Regions from separate parts of the Martinezella sp. CNPSo 3964 genome, predicted to be linked through region 2. Evidence: riboswitches for the same ligand, from Rfam matches in the RefSeq annotation. Region 2 holds a riboswitch; each other region holds the start of a gene.

Region 1 (4,724 bases), on a different contig from region 2:
GAAATTCTCTTCCTGGCCGATCCGGGCAAAGAAGTTGGCGATGTAGAAAGCCCAGTTCACCTGCTCATATTGCGCGAACTGCGTCCGCGCGGCTGTCACGTGGCAGTAGCCGAGATGCGGCGTGTCCTTCAGCGTGTGATGGAAGATGAGCTTCGGGAAACGGATTGATTTGTGGAAGCTGTTGAGCCGGTCATGTGTCTTTTCACCGGCATCTCTCAGCTTCTGCGCCGTGCGCACCGCTACTTGCTCATGGCTGATATATTCCCGCTCTTCCGCAAGCCAGTGCGACCTGTTGCGGTTGATGCGGCCCGTGCGCAGGAATTCGCTGTAGCCCGTTGTTGATACCGGTGGCGCCGGCTCGGGCTCGGCGGGCTTCCCAGCGTCGAAATATCTGAGTTTGGCCATGCCGGATCTCGCTTTAGACGTCTCTGGACGGCATGGTAGACGGAATAGCTTGAGCCGGGCTTAACCAATTTGAGACGCCGAACCTTGAGGAGACAGACAAACATGCCTGGAATTATCGATCTCAAGCAGCTTCTGTCCGGCATGAAGCCGAATCTCGTTGAAGGCGAATTCGTCTATTGCAGCGTCCCGGCATCGGCACTGGCCGATCATTTGCATCTGGAGCCGATCGGGCTGTTCCGAGAAAAAGAAGGTATAACGTTGATCCTTCCGCAGGAGGCGGCCCACATGGCAGCGCTTGCGGTCATGCCCGCCATGCGCATGATCACGCTCGAAGTCCATTCGTCCCTGGAGGCGGTCGGGCTTACTGCGGCCTTCGCCACGGCCCTTGGAAATGAGGGCATTAGTGCCAATGTCGTCGCTGCCTATTACCACGATCACATCTTCGTTCCGGCTGCCGATGCGGAGCGCGCCATGACTGCGCTGCTGGCGCTTTCCGCCACCCAGGCAGCCCGTCGATAACAGCTCTGTCGCATTCAGAATAAAGCGTCATCATTCGGGTGCGGATGGGCTGCATATCCGCATTTTGGCATGGTCGCATAAGCGATTGAATCATCTTCCTATAATGCCTTTTCGTGGAACCGTCTCGGCGTTCCGTTTCGCCTGTCGTCAATTTCGGAGCCGATGTCGCATTGCAGCGCAGCGGCTGACGGAACCGAGAGCTATGATGCCATCAATCTCAAGGTGCCGTCTGCTAGGGAGACGGAGAATTGGGAAGCCGGTCAAAATCCGGCGCTGCCCCCGCAACGGTGGTGGAGTGAGGCATGGCGAATAAAGCCACTGGGTCGGCCGACCTGGGAAGGTGCCATGGGGTTCTGGAAACAGGGCCGCTCCAGAGCCCGGAAACCAGCCTTGGGCGCATAAGGTTTACTGACCGCGGCGGGTGGTCGGGACATTGCTTTTGGCCGCTCCCAATCGGCCGCGCATGTCCTTTGCCCCCTTCCTGGTACTGCTAAGGATAGGCAAATGGACATCAGCAGCAAAGTTCTGCGGCAATTGAAGAACCACCGGACGGGCTTGAGCCTGGAGCAACCCTTCTATACCGATCCGGATTACTTCAAGCTCGATATGGAGACGATCTACTATCGCGACTGGCTGTTCATCGGCCATGATTGCGAAGTGCCGCGCGCGGGCAATTACTTCACCGTCCAGATCGGCGACTATCCCGTCGTGATCGCCCGCGGCCGCGATCAGGTCATCCGGGCCTTCCATAACAGCTGTCGCCATCGCGGCTCGCGCGTCTGCTCGACCGAGCGCGGCTCCTCGGCGAAGCTTGTCTGCCCCTATCACCAGTGGACCTACGAGCTCGACGGCTCGCTGCTCTTCGCCCGCCAGATGGCCGAGGATTTCGACAAGAGCCAGCATTCGCTGAAGCCGGTTCATTGCGAAAGCGTCGGTGGCTACATCTTCATCTGCCTCGCGCAGAACGCTCCCGATTTCGCGCCGGTTCGCGCCGCGATCGAGCCCTACATGGCGCCGCACCGCATCAGCGAAGCCAAGGTCGCCTTCCAGAGCACCATCATCGAGAAGGGCAACTGGAAGCTCGTCTGGGAAAACAACCGCGAATGCTACCATTGCGCCGCCAATCACCCGGAACTTTGCCGTACTTTCCCGGAAGCGCCGACCGTGACCGGCGTTCAGGGCGCAATGAACGATCCCGTCATCGCCGAGCACTGGCAGCGCTGCGAAGCAGCCGGCCTGCCGAGCGAGTTCAAGATTTCGCCTGACGGACAGTTCCGCGCCGCTCGCATGCCGCTGATCGAAGGTGCGGAAAGCTACACCATGTCCGGCCAGAATGCCGTCAAGCGGCCGCTCTCGTCTGACGTAACGATCAACGGCATCGGCACGATGCTATTGTTCCATTACCCGACGACATGGAACCACATGCTCGGCGACCACGCCATTTCCTTCCGCGTCCTGCCGATCAGCGCTGAGGAAACCGCCGTCACCACCAAGTGGCTCGTTCACAAGGATGCGGTCGAAGGCGTCGACTACAATCTCGAAGAACTGACCCACGTCTGGACCGAAACCAACGATCAGGACCGCCGCATCGTCGAGGAAAATGCCTTTGGCATTCGCTCGCCGGCCTATGAGCCCGGTCCTTATTCGGAAATCCATGAAGGCGGCGTCATGCAGTTCGTCGAATGGTACACGACATTCATGATCAACCGGCTGCAGGGCGACCAGGCCAAGCTGTCGGCGGTTGCCTGAGCATGAACATGGCCGTCTCCCATTCGCATCGACACCTCGACCAAATGCAGCCCTGGAGCGACAGGCAGCATATGCTCGAATGTCTCTCCGTCACGCCCGAGGCGCCCGATGTGATGACCTTCACATTCGGCTCCGACAAGGACAACTGGTTCCGCTATCTGCCGGGCCAGTTCGTGACGCTGGAGCTGCCGACGGCTCCGGAGCCGGTCATGCGCACCTATACGCTCTCCTCGACGCCGTCGCGGCCCTTCTCGGTCGCCGTGACGGTGAAGGCGCAGAAGGACAGTATCGGCACGCGCTGGATGTTCGAGAACCTGAAGCCCGGCATGCGCATCAAGGCTTTCGGCCCGCTCGGCGATTTCAGCCATATCCGCCATCCCGGTGAAAAATACCTCTTCGTCTCCGCCGGCTCCGGCATCACACCGATGATGTCGATGACGCGCTACATGTCCGATATCGCACCGCTGTCTGACATTACTTTCGTCAATTGCTCGCGCAGTCCGACCGATATCATCTTCCGCTCCGAGCTCGAATATCTCGCCCGCTTCATGCCGAACCTCAATCTTGGTCTCATCGTTGAAGGCTGCGGCCGCACCGATCTGTGGTCGGGGCTGAAGGGACGCATCGACAAGGCGAAGATCGGCCTGCTGGCCCCCGATTTCATGGATCGGACGATTTTCTGCTGCGGCCCGGAAGTCTTCATGGACGCCGTCCGCTCCATGCTGGAAGCGCATGGCTTCGACATGTCGCGCTACCATCAGGAAAGCTTTCAGCCCGCCAATGCGGCAACGCCGCTTGCCGAAGTTTCCGACGATGCCTCCGGTGAGGCTGCAACGACGATCCGCTTTACCATGGCAGGCAAGGATGTGGCCTGTGCCGCGGGGCAGACCGTGTTGCAGGTGGCGCGCGGCGCGGGCGTGCGCATCGGCGCGGCCTGCGAATCCGGCCTCTGCGGGACATGCCGGGTGATGAAGCTTTCGGGCGAGGTCGAGATGAGCCACAATGGTGGCATCCTCGATGACGAGATCGACGAGGGCTATATCCTCGCCTGCTGCTCGCGCCCGAAGACGGATGTTCAGATCGAGGCATAGCATCGACTTGAAAGCCGCCTCGCCAAGCTAGAGCAATTCCAGGAAAAGTGCGCAACAGTTTTCCGGGAATTGCTTAAAAACAAAGAGATAGAGCGGTTTCGCGATCCAAAGAAAAGCGGAAACGCTCTAGAAATCCTGATAGTTCAGCTCGTTGATTTCGACCGGCTTCGATTGTGGGGTCGAGGCCGTGACGACTGGGTCGATATCGACCATGAGTGAAATGAGGGTCTGTCGCGGCCCGCTGCACATCTGCGTGAGCGCGATCGTCAGGTCCGGTGCGGGCAGGGGTTTGGCCGGCAGAAGATCGCCCTGCGGCCAGATCCTGGCGAGCTGAACCTTCGTCATCGGCACGACGTTGACGTCGATATCGGTGAGCGTGCCCGGCACCCGATAGGGGCAGCTCTTCTCGGAACAATTGTCCGACGACGCAAACTGCCAGATGGCATAATTGTCCCAGTTGCCGAGCGGGAAGGTGCCTTTCACGTCGGGCTTGTAGCGCGCATACCACAGGGGCAGCCGCGACAGCAGCGGATAGGTGCCGCGATGATCGGCGATATAGCGCGCCGTGTTGTGATTGACGTAGAGAATGGGATAGCGCCCGGTCCTGACCTTGATGTGGGCGACGAAGATCTGCGCATCATCGAGCGACATGAATTGCGTCGCATCCATGCCGTCGATGTCGAGGACCATGAGTTCGTCCGGCTGCGGATCGGCATAGTCGAGAAAATGATTGGCCTGGTCGATCGGATTGCCGGGCCGGCCCAGATGATAGGCGCCCCATAGCAGGCCATTCGTCTTTGCCAGCATGCGGCGCGTTTGAAACAGCTCGCGGCTGACGGCGTACTTGCGCCACATCGTCCTGCAATGGGCCACTGTGTCGCCGCCATGGTCGCCGGTGCAACTGAAGCTTTCAGGTAATCCATCCGACGCCTTGGAGATGAAGCCGGCGATCCGTTTGTC
Region 2 (4,724 bases):
CGGCCAGCACCACGCGTGGGAAACGGACGTCCCAGACAATGCTTTCCTGCCCGCTGGACCAGGCAACCGGAAAGCTACCGGCATGCAGTTTGTTGCCGACGATCGACCAGACGGTGGAGAAAGGAATGGATGCCGAACCGAGCGACACACCGGCGGTGATCGACAGGATTAAGCCTAGGGCGAGCAAGAAGATAAGGATGGAGAGGTCGAGGCGCATGCTTCAATCTTGAGGAAGAGATCCGCCAATGAGCGACTGGACGGATCGGCATTGGAGACGATTACATCGCGCTCGGATGAAAAGCTTTGGCCAGAGTGGCGATGGCCTCGATATTGCGCGGCCCCGGCGTCGCCTCGACATAAGGCAGCACGACGAAACGGTCATTCTTCACCGCATCGATGTTCTTGAAGGCCGGATTGCTCTTGAGGAAGGCGATCTTCTGCGCGGCGGTCACCTGGCCGTAATCTACGATGACGATCACTTCCGGGTTTTTCTCGATGACCGGTTCCCAGGATACCTCCGTCCAGCTCTTCTCGACATCCTCCATCACATTGACGCCGCCGGCCGCCTCGATCATGGCAGTCGGGATGCCGTAACGCCCCGATGTGAACGGCTTCTCCTCACCGGAATCATAGACGAAGACGCGCGGCGGCTGATCGACATGGCCGATCTCTGCCTGGATCTCTGCGAGCTGCTTGCGATAGCCGGTAACGAGTGCCTCCGCTTTATCTTCGACGCGGAAGATCTTTCCGAGATTGAGGAGATCCACGAACATGTCGTCCATGGTCGGCTTGTTCTTCTGCATGACGAAGATGCAGGATTCGGTGAGCTCGTAGACCTTGATGCCGAAAGGTGCGAGCGTTTCCGGCGTCACCTCGCCGCCCACCTTCATGCCGTAGTTCCAGCCGGCGAAGAAGAAGTCCGCATTGGCGCCGAGAAGCACCTCCTTGCTCGGATATTTCGGCGACAGCTCCGGCAATTCCTTGACGCCTTCACGCAGCTTTTCATCCAAAGTCTTCCAGCCGGAAATGCCGGTATAGCCAACCATGCGATCCTGCAGCTTCAACGCCAGCATCATTTCCGTCAGATTGACGTCGTTCGAAATGGCGCGCTCGGGCGCCTTGTCGAAGGTGACGTCGCGATTGCAGCTGCGCACGGTAACGGGCTCGGCAAACGCCGCCCCCGCCAACAGGCTTCCGACAAGCAAGGCTGCAGCAGATGAGGATATGCGGGAAAACATGAATAGCTCCAATGGTCGTATTATCGAAGAGAGAAGGAAAAACGTTGCGGGCCGCTTTCGCTGCGATGCAGCCGAGCGCCGACGCGAAATGCGTTCGACACGTGCTCCGCGGTCAGCACGTCGGCCGGCTCGCCGTGGCCCGTGAGCCGCCCGCAATCCATGACGGCGACCTGGGTGGCAAAATCTGCGGCGAGGTTGATGTCGTGCAGCGTCGTGATGATCGTCGGACCCAGCCCCTTGAGCAGTTCCAGAATTTCGAGCTGGTGCCGTATATCGAGGTGATTGGTCGGCTCGTCGAGGATGATGAGCTCCGGTTCCTGCGCCAAGGCGCGGGCAATCAGCGCCCGTTGCTTCTCGCCACCGGAGAGTGACGCGTACTGCCTCAAGGCCAAAGGCTCCAACTCCAGGCGAGCAAGAGCCGAGGTCGTCACGTCATGATCGCGATCGCTCCAGCGCGCCATACCCTTGCGGTGCGGGATGCGCCCCATCAGTACGACGTCCCGTACACTGAAGGGAAAATCGCCCGGCGTCTCCTGCGGCACGACAGCGATGCGCTGCGCCGCCTCTCGCGGACCGATGGACCAAAGATCGGTGCCGTCGAGACGCACCAAACCTCGTTGCGGCTTGAGGCCGCGATAGAGGCAACGCAGCAAGGTCGACTTGCCAGCTCCGTTCGGACCGATGATGGCAAGCCGAGCACCAGCCTCGACGGACAGCGTGATACCGCTGATGATCGGCATCCCCTTCTGGGGACCCCATGTAATGCCCTCGGCTTCCAGTCGCGCGCTTCGTTCGGACATGACCGGCTCCTATTGCAATACGACCAGCCGGCGTTCGGCTGAAACGATAGCGGCGGGAATGCGCGCAAGTGTCTTGCCTCCAAGCGCGGTCGGACGTTCGCCTTCGCGGGTCAGCCCGTCGGGGCGGTCCCGGTAGAGCTTCGCGAAGGAAACGAGCGCATCGATATCGCTCGCATCCTCGATGTCACCGAAGAGGTACGTCGCCTTCGCCGTCGCCTGGAAAGAGACCGTGCAAGGCCGCTCGCAGCCTGCCATGCAGACGCTGCCTTCAAGGCTGAAATCATCCGCGAGTGCGGCGCCAGCCTGGGAAATGGCCAACTGCAAATGCTTCAGGAGATCAAGGCCCGGCCGGCATGGTTTGCCGACATGACGGCAATTGGTGCACACGGTAATCCGGTGCGTCGTCTCTTTTGCTTTTTCCATGAGATGCCTCCCGGAGATTTCACCGGAGGCAAAGTCAAGATAGGGCCAGCGGACGCAACGGCGCCCTCGCCCAACCACTGATTTTCCATCGGAACACCCCGTCCGTTGCGGTTGATATCATCGATGGCAGGTCTCCTGGCTCGCGGGTCACAACTCGTTCGCGCCTTCCCGGCTTCAAGCCAGTGGCATATTGCGAACGCGCTCTCCGCTTACAGTTGCGGGGGCAGCCACGGTCTTGGCCCCTGATGGGTAATCCGCACCGTGTTCCCTTTTCAGCCGCCGTCGGGATCGATCCGAAGGCGGCACCATCTGCGGTATTCATCTCATAGAAAGCGGATACGGGCAACGGCGATGTCATATGCGTTTTCATTTGTCATGGAAGTTCGGTTTAGGTTATGGATTTTGGTTACGTTATTACATTACAAAAGGCAAGCCGTTATCTACCTTTCGAGGTTAAAGCCGCAATATACGTGTGCGGAGAAACTGCGGAGTTGTTAGACAGCCTTGCACTGCGGATGGAAACGCTCCGCAACGCTCTCTGCCGCAGCATAGGCTTGCGTCACGATCTCAGGCACCAGATCGATGTCGGGGAGACTTCCAAGTCCTAAGGGGCCAATCGCAAAAAGCCCCTCCGTCGTGCGGCCGTTGACCTCGAGCGAGCCTGTCGCCTCTACGGCGAGACCGAGGCCAAGCTCGTCCGGCACAGCAAGGCCGGCATCGATGAGGCTACGCAACAAGGGCGCATTCAAATCCGGCGCCTGACACCGACAGTCAATCACATCGTCGGCGTAGAGCTGCTCGGTCTCCTGCCGTCCAGCGGGTCTCAAAACGAGCCCTGTCGGTGTCCGGCGGATGAAATGACCGCGCCGCAGCAGGGTATTGCCCTCGGCAAGCTCCTGATTGAGGCGCACATGCAGCGCCTCGGGCAGCCGATTGCGATGGCTGTCATAGAGCGCCCGCAAATGGCGGTTGAACTGCTGTTTCTGCCCCGCCGGCAGGGCTCGCCAAAGCGAGCGCGCATGCTTGCGCAAGCCGTTCATGACGGATTGCCAGCTCTGGCCATTCGCCTCCGCTTCACTACAAGCCTTGCGGACGAAGCGGACGATCTCGCTGAGCTTGCCGGGCATCTCATCGGCAGGAAAAACCGGATCGGCATTGTTACGCGTATGGCTCTGCGGCAGAAAACCCCGCCGCGAGACGATGGTGATCTGCCCCGTATAGCCGCTTTCACGCATCTGCAGCAGCCGATCGACGACACGCAGGCCGCTTCCGAGCAGGATCGTGTGCGGTCGCGACACGAGACGGCGTGCCCGCACCGTCGTCGGCACGGTCACGAGATCGCTGGCCTGGAACTCGTGATCAGTAATGCCGTAGCCTGTCGCCAGCACCACCATGTCGAACGGCGCATTGGCAGCGCCATCGCTTTCCACTACGAAGCGGCCGCCGCGGACGCGTCGAAGCCCGAAGACCGTCTCGCTGCTGACCTGCACCGCCACATCCCGCCGTGATGAGAAGGCTTCCGAAAAGCGCTGATAGACGTAGTCGCTGAAAATGCTCTTCGGCACGAAGATCTGCAAGAAACCGGGTATGGCGGCGGGAACGGCGCTGCGGAAAGGCGCATTGCCGCAAAGCCATTGATTGAAATCGTCTGGATCCCCAGCGGAAACGGAAAGATCGCGAACGCGGCTGTTCAAGATCTCGCTGCTATGACCGGAGGCGAGCGCCTGTCCGCCGCTGACGCTGGAATTGGGATCGAAAAGCTGCAGATGGAAGGGAAAGCGAACCGTCTTCATCAGGGCGATCGCCATCATCATGCCGGAAAAACCGCGCCCGATCACGGCGATGCGAGGCATCGCATAAGGCTGCGCTGTCGCGTTCGTCCTGGCGGAAAAGAATCCCTGAACCGTCATATCAACTCCTGGGGCGAGAGGTGGTCGATCATGCCTTTCTTGGGGCTTGCTCACTTTACAGGCCCGGAGACACAGACATCGATACCGGGCCACGGCAACCTTGGAACTGCGGCTGACAGAACGCACAAAAGCCGCTTCCGTTCTCAATAAACGTCGCGCTTCTTCAATCGGGAATCCCTTCCAAATAAAAGATGCGACAGGCAGGTCCAACTCTGATCCAACACCAGATGCCTGCAATCGGCCGCCATATGATTACTTCGTCAAAAGCCATCAGGCAGCAGGATTATTGCCATTGTCTACTTATTTAGTCGTATATGAAAGCGCGAAAACGCTCCGCTAGCAAGCGCTTTCTT
Region 3 (4,724 bases), on a different contig from region 2:
GCCTTTTTCGAAGTCCATTTCTCAAGAAAGTTTGCCATTGATCCGATCTCTTCAGGTTAGCGTTCTTTGTCAAGCCGCCGTTGCTTAGGAAGCGATGACGAAGCTCCTCCGCATGGATGCCCGCATATATGTAAAGGATAGATGTATAATGGCAACATAATACGTCATTATTATCGATAAATCGGCCTCTACAACCGCCTTTGGAGACCAGGCGCGCTCAAATTTTGCGAGTTTTCCGACCCGATTAGCCATTTCCAGACATGATCCGGAACTTCGGCAAGGCGTGCTGCGGCGCATACTTGCTCGAAATGTTCTATGGCGGCGCACAAACCTGCAGGTGTATCGACGAAGCAATTGATGCCGTCTCTGGCTTTTGCCGCCATTTTGTTGTCCGGCAAACTCATATGCGTTCACCGCTACAACACCGAGGGCAGAGATACCAACCTCCGCCCTCTGCCTGTATTCACCTCAGGATCACTCCGTGATCCTGTAAGTTCTTCTTTACTACGCCGCCTTCGTCAGCTCGCCGTGCGGATCGAGCACGAACTTCGTTGCAGCACCTTGATCGAAGCTCTCATATCCTTGTGCTGCATCTTCAAGAGAGATGATCTTGGCGTTGACAATATCGGCAATCGGCAACCTGTCGTGCAGGATTGCCTGCATGAGCTGGCGATTGTACTTCAGCACCGGCGTCTGCCCCGTATGGAAGGATTGCGCCTTCGCCCAGCCGAGACCAAAGCGCAGGGACAGGCTGCCTTGCTTTGCAGCATTGTCTGCGGCACCAGGATCCTCCGTCACATACAGTCCGGGTATGCCGATCGAACCAGCCGCTCGTGTAATCTCCATCATTTGATTGAGCACGATTGCCGGCTGTTCCCCGCCAGAATGACCACGCGCCTCGAAACCGACTGCATCGATCGCACTATCCACTTCATTGGTGCCGACGATCTCCGCGATCATATCGCCCAGACGATCGCTCTTGGAAAGATCGATGGGCTCGAAACCAACCTTGGCTGCATGTGCAAGCCGATCCTTGTTGAAGTCACCGATCATGACGACGGCGGCACCCAGGATACGAGCGGAAGCAGCAGCAGCCAGACCGACCGGTCCTGCACCTGCAACATAGACCGTGGAACCCACACCGACGCCTGCCCGAACAGCACCGTGAAAGCCTGTCGGCAGGATATCGGAAAGCATGGTCAGATCGCGGATCTTTGCCATGGCCTTGTCGCGATCGGGGAACTTCAGCAGGTTGAAATCCGCATAGGGCACCATGACATACCGCGCCTGGCCGCCGATCCAGCCGCCCATGTCGACATAACCGTAGGCACCGCCGGCGCGCGACGGATTGACCGTCAGGCAGACGCCGGTGTCCTGCGACTTGCAGCAACGGCAGCGGCCGCAGGCAACATTGAACGGGACGGAGACGATATCACCGACATCGAGCATCTCGACATCGATACCCTTTTCGATGATCTGCCCGGTGATCTCATGCCCGAGCACGAGGCCGGGCATCGCAGTCGTGCGGCCACGAACCATGTGCTGATCGGAACCGCAGATATTCGTGGAGATCACCTTTAGGATCACACCATGTTCGATGCGTCGGCCGTCCGGCGCCTCCAGCTTCGGATCGTCGATATCGCGCACTTCGACCCTGCCGGGCCGCATGTAGACCACGCCTCTGTTCCCAGTCATGCCATCTCCTCCTTGATTGAACGCTTGATGATTGCCCGAATGTCGGACCTCTTCGGATCGGCCCGCTCCTCAACGGGCTGAACGGCGGCAAAATCGGTCTCGGGAGCGGCAACTTTCGTGCCATCCAAGCCGGCGCATGCGTGACTGATGGGAAGCTGTGCGAGATTGAAACGGGGCTGATCTCAGGAAACCCCCATTCACCTCTCGATCGCCCACCGCGATCAGTCAAGCATGCCGTCAAGGCTGGTTTCCGGGCTTCGGACCTGTCCATTCGGATTTCCCGACACCTTCCCGGCACTTCTGCCAGTGGCATCGATCAGGACATTCGATCCGCTACCGTTGCGGGGGCAGCACCGGCCTGTGACCGGTTTCCCAATTATCCATCGGGACGCTTTCCGATGGCACCTTGAACATGTCCAGAAGATCACGGGAGGAGCCGTGTTGCGCATGAAAAAACGACATCGTCACCCAGCTGGGCGACATGAGATGCTTTCATTCCAGATGACGAGCCGCTGCCGGCAATCATGTCGTGGCAAAGGATGGAAGCGACCGTACAGCTTCTCGAATCGAGCCTGACCGACGCTATCTACACCGGCCAGGCTCAGAGATGATTAGGCTACCCGCTTCAAGGCATCGCCAAGCATGGAGACGATCGTTTCGATCTCAGCGCGCTCGATGATGAGCGGCGGAGAAAGCGCGATGATATCGCCGGTTACGCGGATCAGCAGGCCCTTCTGGAAGCAATCGACGAAGACGTCATAGGCGCGCGTGCCGGGAGCGCCATCGCGCGGCGCGAGTTCGACAGCGCCGACGAGGCCGAGATTGCGGATGTCGACCACATGCGGCAGGCCCTTCAGCGAATGCAGCGCATTCTGCCAGTCCTCGGCCAGCTCGGCTGCACGCGTCAACAGACCTTCTTCCTCGTAGATTTCCATGGTCGCCAGGCCGGCGGCGCAGGCGACAGGATGGCCGGAATAGGTATAGCCGTGGAAGAGCTCGATCTGGTTTTCTGGGCCGGTCATCAGGCCGTCATAGACCTTGCGGCTGGCAAAGACGGCGCCCATCGGTATCGTGCCGTTGGTGATGCCTTTTGCCGCCGTAACGAGATCGGGAACGACACCGAAATATTCCGTCGCGAACGGCGTGCCCAGACGGCCGAAGCCGGTGATGACTTCATCGAAGATCAAAAGGATGCCGTATTTGTCGGCGATGGCGCGCAACCGCTCCAGGTAGCCCTTCGGCGGCAGGACGACGCCGGCTGAACCGGACATCGGCTCGACAATGACTGCGGCGATCGTTTCAGCACCGTGCAGGGCGACCAGCCGCTCCAGATCCTCGGCAAGCTCGATGCCATGAGCCGGAAGGCCCTTGCTGAAGGCGTTGCGCTCGACGTCGAGCGTGTGGCGCATGTGGTCGGCGGGGATCTGCGGGAAGACACGACGATTGTTGACGAGACCGCCGACGGAAATGCCGCCGAAGCCGACACCGTGATAGCCCTTTTCACGGCCGATGATCCGAGTGCGCGTGCCCTGCCCGATCGCGCGCTGATAGGCGATGGCGATCTTGAGCGCGGTGTCGACGGATTCAGAACCAGAGCCCGTGAAGAACACGCGATCAAGTCCCGCCTCCGCACCGCCCGGCGCATGTGCGGCAAGCTTTGCCGCGAAATCGAAGGCGATCGGATGCCCCATCTGGAAGGTTGGCGCAAAGTCCATGGTGGAGAGCTGGTGTTCGACCGCCTGTGCGATCTTCTTGCGGCCATGGCCGGCATTGACGCACCAGAGCCCCGCCGTTCCGTCCAGCACCTTCTTGCCGTCGACATCGGTGTAATACATGCCGTCGGCCGCGGCGAGCAGGCGGGGAGCCGCCTTGAACTGCCGGTTCGCCGTGAACGGCATCCAGAAATTGTCGAGAACAGGGGTGTTCGGATGGGTGATCTTGTCCATGGTCGCCTCCATTGCGCTATCTCTGACATCAGCGATTTTCCTGTTCCGAACAAGTCCTTTTCTCACTACATTTAAGCCATTGATTTTACTTATATCACATGAGATGTTTTCGATATTTCGAACATCTGAAACCTGGAGCCATGATGTCCGTCGATATCGGCAATCGCCTGCGCCATCTGCGTCTGGCGCACAATCTCTCCCAACGCGAGCTTGCCAAGCGGGCGGGCGTTACCAATTCGACAATCTCGCTGATCGAATCCAATTCGGCCAATCCGTCCGTGGGCGCGCTGAAGCGCATTCTCGACGGCATCCCGATCGGACTTGCCGAATTCTTTGCCTTTGAACCGGAAGCGCCGAAAAAGGCCTTCTATGCGGCCGAAGAATTGGTCGAGATCGGCAAAGGCCCGATTTCCTATCGCCAGATCGGCGAAAACCTCTTCGGCCGCAGCCTGCAAATCCTGAAGGAGTGCTATCAGCCAGGAGCCGATACCGGCAAGGTACCTCTGGTGCATGAAGGAGAGGAAGGCGGTATCGTGCTCACCGGCCGCCTGGAGGTGACAGTGGATGACGAACGTCGCATTCTCGGCCCGGGCGATGCTTACTATTTCGAAAGCCGCCGTCCGCATCGCTTCCGCTGCGTCGGGCCGTATCCCTGCGAGGTCATCAGTGCATGCACGCCGCCGAGCTTTTAACGAACAAAAGAGCTTGGCCCGTCGATCATTCGCCATAGACCGTAGGAAGAGACGCAGATGACCCTGAGATCGAGGTATTTGATCTCGGGGTCATCCACTACCGTATGGCTTGCCCGTGTAACTACCGTCACGCCGTCTGGGAAAAATGCCGCAGCGGCCGGCTTTCTTCTATCTTATCCGGCAGGCCAAGATTGGAGCGCAGGGTCGCATCGGCATATTCCCTGCGATAGACACCGCGCTCCTGCAAAATCGGCACGACCTTCTCGACGAATTCGTCGAAGCCGCCGGGCGTCAGATGCGGTGCGAAGACGAAGCCGTCCGCCGCGTCGGCCTGCACATAGCGATTGATCTCGTCGGCGATACTTTCCGGCGTTCCGACGAACTGCTTTCG
Region 4 (4,724 bases), on a different contig from region 2:
CTGGATCCCGCTTCGGTAGAGGCCATGAGGAAGAAAGAAGCCGAGCCCTCGGGGATGCGCGGCATTGACCTCATCCGGCAGGATCGAACGTCTCGGACCGTTTCGACGACCAGTCCGTGATCTCCTCCTTGAGATCGAAATTGGCGCCGTCCACGAACTCAGCCCGCGATGTACTGTATGTTGCACCGGCCGTGAACCGAGGACTTCTGGACATGTGCGCGCACGCCGAATACCCGCTCGATCAGTTCCTGCGTCAGCACCTCTTCCGGCGGACCGGCCGCAACGACCGCGCCCTTCTGCAGCACCGCAAGGCTGTCGCAGAACATGGCCGCCAGATTGAGATCGTGCAGCGCGACGATCGAGGTAACGTCAAGCTTGGAGACCAGACCGAGAATATCGAGCTGATGCTGGATATCGAGATGGTTCGTCGGCTCGTCAAGCAGCAGCTCGCTCGGGGTCTGGGCAAGCGCTCTCGCGATATGGACGCGCTGCCGCTCGCCACCGGAAAGGGTTTGCCACAGCTGCCCGGCACGGCCCTGCATGCCGACGCGGGCGAGCGCGTCCGCAACCGCCGCATCGTCGTGAGCGCTCCAGGCGGACAGGGGGCCGCGATGCGGCGTGCGGCCGAGGCGCACGACATCCATCACGGTGACCTGCGTATCGGTCGTCGCCTGCTGTTCAACGAGTGCGATGCGGCGGGCGATATCCCCGCGCGAGATCGAGGCTATGTCGCTGCCACCGAGCCGGATGACGCCGCTCTTGACCTTGCGCAGCCGGCAGATCAGCCGCAGCAGGCTGGATTTCCCCGAGCCGTTCGGCCCGAGAAGACCGAGCACCTTGCCCCTTTCCACCGACAGGCTGACGCCGTTGACGATCAGCGTATTGCCGGCGGCAAAGGTCACCGTATCAACAGCAATGCTCATGCCGTCCTCCGGGCGCGATAGAGAATAATGGCGAAAGCCGGAGCCCCGAACAGCGCCGTGACCACACCGATCGGCAGGATCTGCTGGGGGATGATGACTCGCGAAATGATATCAGCGCCAACCATGAAGATGGCGCCGGCCAGAGCCGCCGCCGGCAGCAGCCGATCGTGGCTTGGACCGACGACGAAACGGGCGGCATGCGGGATGACCAATCCGACGAAGCCGATCGAGCCGACAATGCTGACGACCGCTGCCGTCATGAAGGCCGTCACGCCAAGCAGCACGATTTGCGCACGTCTGACCGCGATGCCGAGCGAGGCGGCCGCATCCGTGCCGAAGATGAAGGCATCGAGCACGCGGACATGCGCCATGCAGACGATAAAGCCGATGATGGCGACCGGCCCGGAAAGATAGACATCCGGCCAGCGCACGCCGCTGAGGGAACCGAGCAGCCAGAACATGACGCCCCTCGCCTGCTCGGCATTGGCCGAGGTGGTGACGATATAGGAGGTGAGCGCGTTGAAAAGCTGGGATCCGGCGACACCGCACAGGATGATGCGCTCGCTCGTGCCGCCGACACCCGCGGCCAGGAGACCGACGAAAAGGAAGGCGACGACCGCACCGATGAAGGCTCCGCCGGAAAGCCCCAGAATGCCGTAGCCGAGCCCGAGGATCATGATGCAGACCGCGCCGGTCGAAGCCCCCGCCGAAATGCCAAGCACATAGGGCTCGGCAAGCGGATTACGCAGCAGCGCCTGCAGGATCACACCGCTGAGCGCCAGCGCAGCACCCGTGCTTGCGGCAACCAGCGCCCGGCTCAGCCGATAATCCCAGACGATGCCCTGATGGATACGGCTGAGCTCGAAACTCGTTCCGAACATCCGGTTCGAGACCGCCTTGGCGGTGGTCGACAGCGGGATGGAAATCTCGCCGATCGACACCGCAAGGCTGATCATGAATGCCAGGATCATGATGGCAGCCACGGCAAGCACCAAATGCGTCCACCATGACCGACGTTGCGCAACGAGGCTCATATCTTACTGCGCCAGACCGAAGGACTTGATACCCTTGGCGAGGATTTCGATGCCATCGATGGTGCGGATAGTCGGGTTCATCGACTGCGCATCCATCATGACGAAATGCTTGTTCTTGACGGCGTCGAGCTGGCTGGTGACCGGGTCCTTCTCGAGGAAATCGACCTTGACCTTCGGATCGTCGGCCGCATAGCGGCGGCGGTCCATGGTGGCGATGACGATCACAGCCGGATTCGCCTGCGCGATGGTTTCCCATCCGACGAGCGGCCATTCTTCTTCGGTGGTCACGACGTTCCTGGCGCCGATTGTCTTCAGAATATAGGCCGGCGCGCTGTTCTTGCCGGCGATGAAGGCATCGCCGCTGACTTCCTTGCTGGAGAACCAGAAGACGATCGGCAGGTCCTTGGACTTTGCGCCTGAAATCGAGGCGACCGCGTCCGCTTCGCGCTTCTTCAGGTCCGCAATCAAGGCATCACCGCGATCCTTCGCGTCGAAGATCTCGGCGAGTTCGCCGATCTCCTTGTAGACCAGGTCCATCCTGAACAGTTCCTTGCGCACACCATCGCCGCCATCGGTATTGACCTTGGCGACGCAATCGGTCGGCGCGATGTAGGTGTTGATGCCCAGTTCTGAAAACTGTTCGCGCTTGCCGACGGAGCCCTGTGCGCCGACATGCCACTCGAATTCGGCGGCGACGAGATCCGGTTCCTTGCCGACGACGGATTCGAAGCTCGGATCATTGTCGGCAAGCCGCGGGATCTTGGCATTGGCTTCGACATATTGCGGCAACACCGGGCCGACCCAGACGGCCGTGCCGGCGATCTTGTCGGCCAGGCCAAGCGAGAGCAGGATCTCGGTCATGCCCTGGCCGATCGAAACGATCTTGGCCGGCGCCTTCTGGAAGGTCACCTTCTGCCCGCAATTATTGATTGTCAGGGGATATTGGGTGGCGGCGAAGCCGGAGGCGGCAAACCCGGTCAGCCCAAGTGCAAATGTGATGGTCGTCAAAAGATGGCGCATGAAAGATCTCGGCAGGATGAGGAAACTGGGCGGTGTCAGCACGATTACGCTGAGGAAGACCGCCGCCGGTTGCGAGGATCCCAATCAAGGCCGATAGAGGTCGGATAATGTCGAAGGCTCAGGTCAATCATTCTCTGTCCCTTCCGAGCATCCCCGCCCGGCTGATTGGATCGTGATCGACGGCAGGTCTCCTGGCTTGCGGATCTCTGACGATCATCTGCCTTCCCGCAAGCTTGGCTGCAGTGGCATGGCTTGAAGCCTCAGAAGCGAACCGGCAAGGTCGCTCCTGGATGATCGGCAATCCGCTTACAGTTGCGGGGGCAGCCACGGTCTAGGTCCCTCTTGGGTCGTCCTCACCGTGTTCCCTATTAATCCCCGCGGAGTCTTCCTTGGGGAACCGTCGCGTCCAGTTATTCCGGACTGCCCCTTCCCGTCAAGAACGCTTGGATAACAAAGAAGAAAGAGCACATCATGCTCGTCGCCGAAGGAGTGGCGCCCGGCCTATGCAGCCTCTGCCAGTTCCACGCGATTTCTTCCGCCGGCCTTTGCGCGGTAGAGTGCCTTATCGGCGGCCTCAAGCACATGTTTGAAATCCGTGGTCGGCTCAAGCGAGCAGGCAATACCGATGCTGACGGTGACGTGGACGGCTTCCTGCTCGAACATCAGGGTTGTACCCTCGATATCCTTGCGAATTTTCTCCGCAACGGCAGCCGCAGCCCGCGTATCGGTGTTCGGCAGCAACACGACGATCTCCTCACCGCCATAGCGGGCAGCAATGTCGGTCTTGCGCACGGTTTGCCGGATGACATCGGCCAACCGCGCCAAAACAGTGTCGCCAAAGGCATGGCCCCAGCTGTCGTTGATCTTCTTGAAGTGATCGATATCGAGCATGATGATCGAGAAAGGGATGCGCCGCGTGCCCGCTTCCTTGCTGCATCGATCGCCTTCGCGCTGCAGCACACGGCGGTTGGGAAGCCTTGTGAGCGGATCGAGGCTCGCTTCATTCTCCAGCGCACGCTGGATGCCGATGCGATATTGCTCCCGCTGCAGCAGGTCCGACAGCAGCATGACGCCGAGGATATTGACGATCGTCACCGGAAGGGTCGCCGAGATGAGAAGCGCGCGCGCAACCGCCCACGGCAGAAAGAAGAGAACCACCATGGATGAGCAGGTCGCCAGACCGAACAGAGCCGACCGCCTCCACCCTATACCGGTCCATTGCCGCGGCAGGAGGCTCAGCGCATAGCCCGCGATCGCGACGATCACGATGCCGGCAACGCCGCCAACCGCACCCATGCCGCCGACCATAAGCCGAAACAGACCCATCATCGCCGCAGCGACAATGGTTCCCAGAAGGCCACCATAGATCGGCGTAAGGACAAGGAGGATCGAACGGCCATCCTGAATGACACCCGGCATCCATTGTATCGGATCGCCCATCGACAGGATGCCGACAAGCCCGAACAGCAGTCCGACGGCCACGGATTTCAACGCACCGCGTTCAACGATCCGGATGACCCAGGAATAGGCATAGACGATGATCGCCACCTGGCCGAGGACGCGTATCAGCGAAACCAAATGTGTTTCAGTTTCCATTGCTATTCCCAGTCCTCGCAACGAGCCGCAACGAATGACCTATACCGGCATAGTCGAAGTCGGTGTGGGATACCATGCGATCTCCGCAAAATGGTTTACCAAGCCTCTCGCCGATCGGCGGCGTGGCAATAAAGTTCGGGCAGGAACTGGA

What was found. Region 2 has a riboswitch for cobalamin ahead of AC13Q5_RS32860 (DUF1636 family protein). Riboswitches for the same ligand answer to the same signal wherever they lie in the genome.
Region 1: linked by a shared signal. The riboswitch ahead of AC13Q5_RS05490 (aromatic ring-hydroxylating oxygenase subunit alpha) and the one ahead of AC13Q5_RS32860 (DUF1636 family protein) in region 2 are both predicted to bind cobalamin.
Region 3: linked by a shared signal. The riboswitch ahead of fdhA (formaldehyde dehydrogenase, glutathione-independent) and the one ahead of AC13Q5_RS32860 (DUF1636 family protein) in region 2 are both predicted to bind cobalamin.
Region 4: linked by a shared signal. The riboswitch ahead of AC13Q5_RS19510 (ABC transporter substrate-binding protein) and the one ahead of AC13Q5_RS32860 (DUF1636 family protein) in region 2 are both predicted to bind cobalamin.

The regions. Positions count from the first base shown of each region.
Region 1 covers NZ_JBXSOW010000001.1:1,112,679-1,117,402, reverse strand. The annotation lists gene AC13Q5_RS05500 (DUF6656 family protein) at 1-405, opposite strand, end outside; gene AC13Q5_RS05495 (ACT domain-containing protein) at 508-924, shown strand; cobalamin riboswitch at 1,128-1,331, shown strand; gene AC13Q5_RS05490 (aromatic ring-hydroxylating oxygenase subunit alpha) at 1,429-2,673, shown strand; gene AC13Q5_RS05485 (FAD-binding oxidoreductase) at 2,676-3,764, shown strand; gene AC13Q5_RS05480 (glycoside hydrolase family 25 protein) at 3,891-4,724, opposite strand, start outside.
Region 2 covers NZ_JBXSOW010000017.1:116,902-121,625, forward strand. The annotation lists gene AC13Q5_RS32845 (FecCD family ABC transporter permease) at 1-217, opposite strand, end outside; gene AC13Q5_RS32850 (ABC transporter substrate-binding protein) at 279-1,238, opposite strand; gene AC13Q5_RS32855 (ABC transporter ATP-binding protein) at 1,259-2,038, opposite strand; gene AC13Q5_RS32860 (DUF1636 family protein) at 2,048-2,461, opposite strand; cobalamin riboswitch at 2,570-2,786, opposite strand; gene AC13Q5_RS32865 (FAD/NAD(P)-binding protein) at 2,956-4,371, opposite strand.
Region 3 covers NZ_JBXSOW010000010.1:206,450-211,173, forward strand. The annotation lists gene AC13Q5_RS27165 (hypothetical protein) at 1-38, opposite strand, end outside; gene AC13Q5_RS27170 (hypothetical protein) at 189-404, opposite strand; gene fdhA (formaldehyde dehydrogenase, glutathione-independent) at 505-1,695, opposite strand; cobalamin riboswitch at 1,920-2,119, opposite strand; gene aptA (omega-aminotransferase AptA) at 2,307-3,641, opposite strand; gene AC13Q5_RS27185 (cupin domain-containing protein) at 3,785-4,333, shown strand; gene AC13Q5_RS27190 (LLM class flavin-dependent oxidoreductase) at 4,461-4,724, opposite strand, start outside.
Region 4 covers NZ_JBXSOW010000006.1:95,291-100,014, reverse strand. The annotation lists gene AC13Q5_RS19525 (LysR family transcriptional regulator) at 1-19, shown strand, start outside; gene AC13Q5_RS19520 (ABC transporter ATP-binding protein) at 159-923, opposite strand; gene AC13Q5_RS19515 (FecCD family ABC transporter permease) at 920-1,957, opposite strand; gene AC13Q5_RS19510 (ABC transporter substrate-binding protein) at 1,961-2,977, opposite strand; cobalamin riboswitch at 3,142-3,394, opposite strand; gene AC13Q5_RS19505 (GGDEF domain-containing protein) at 3,479-4,573, opposite strand.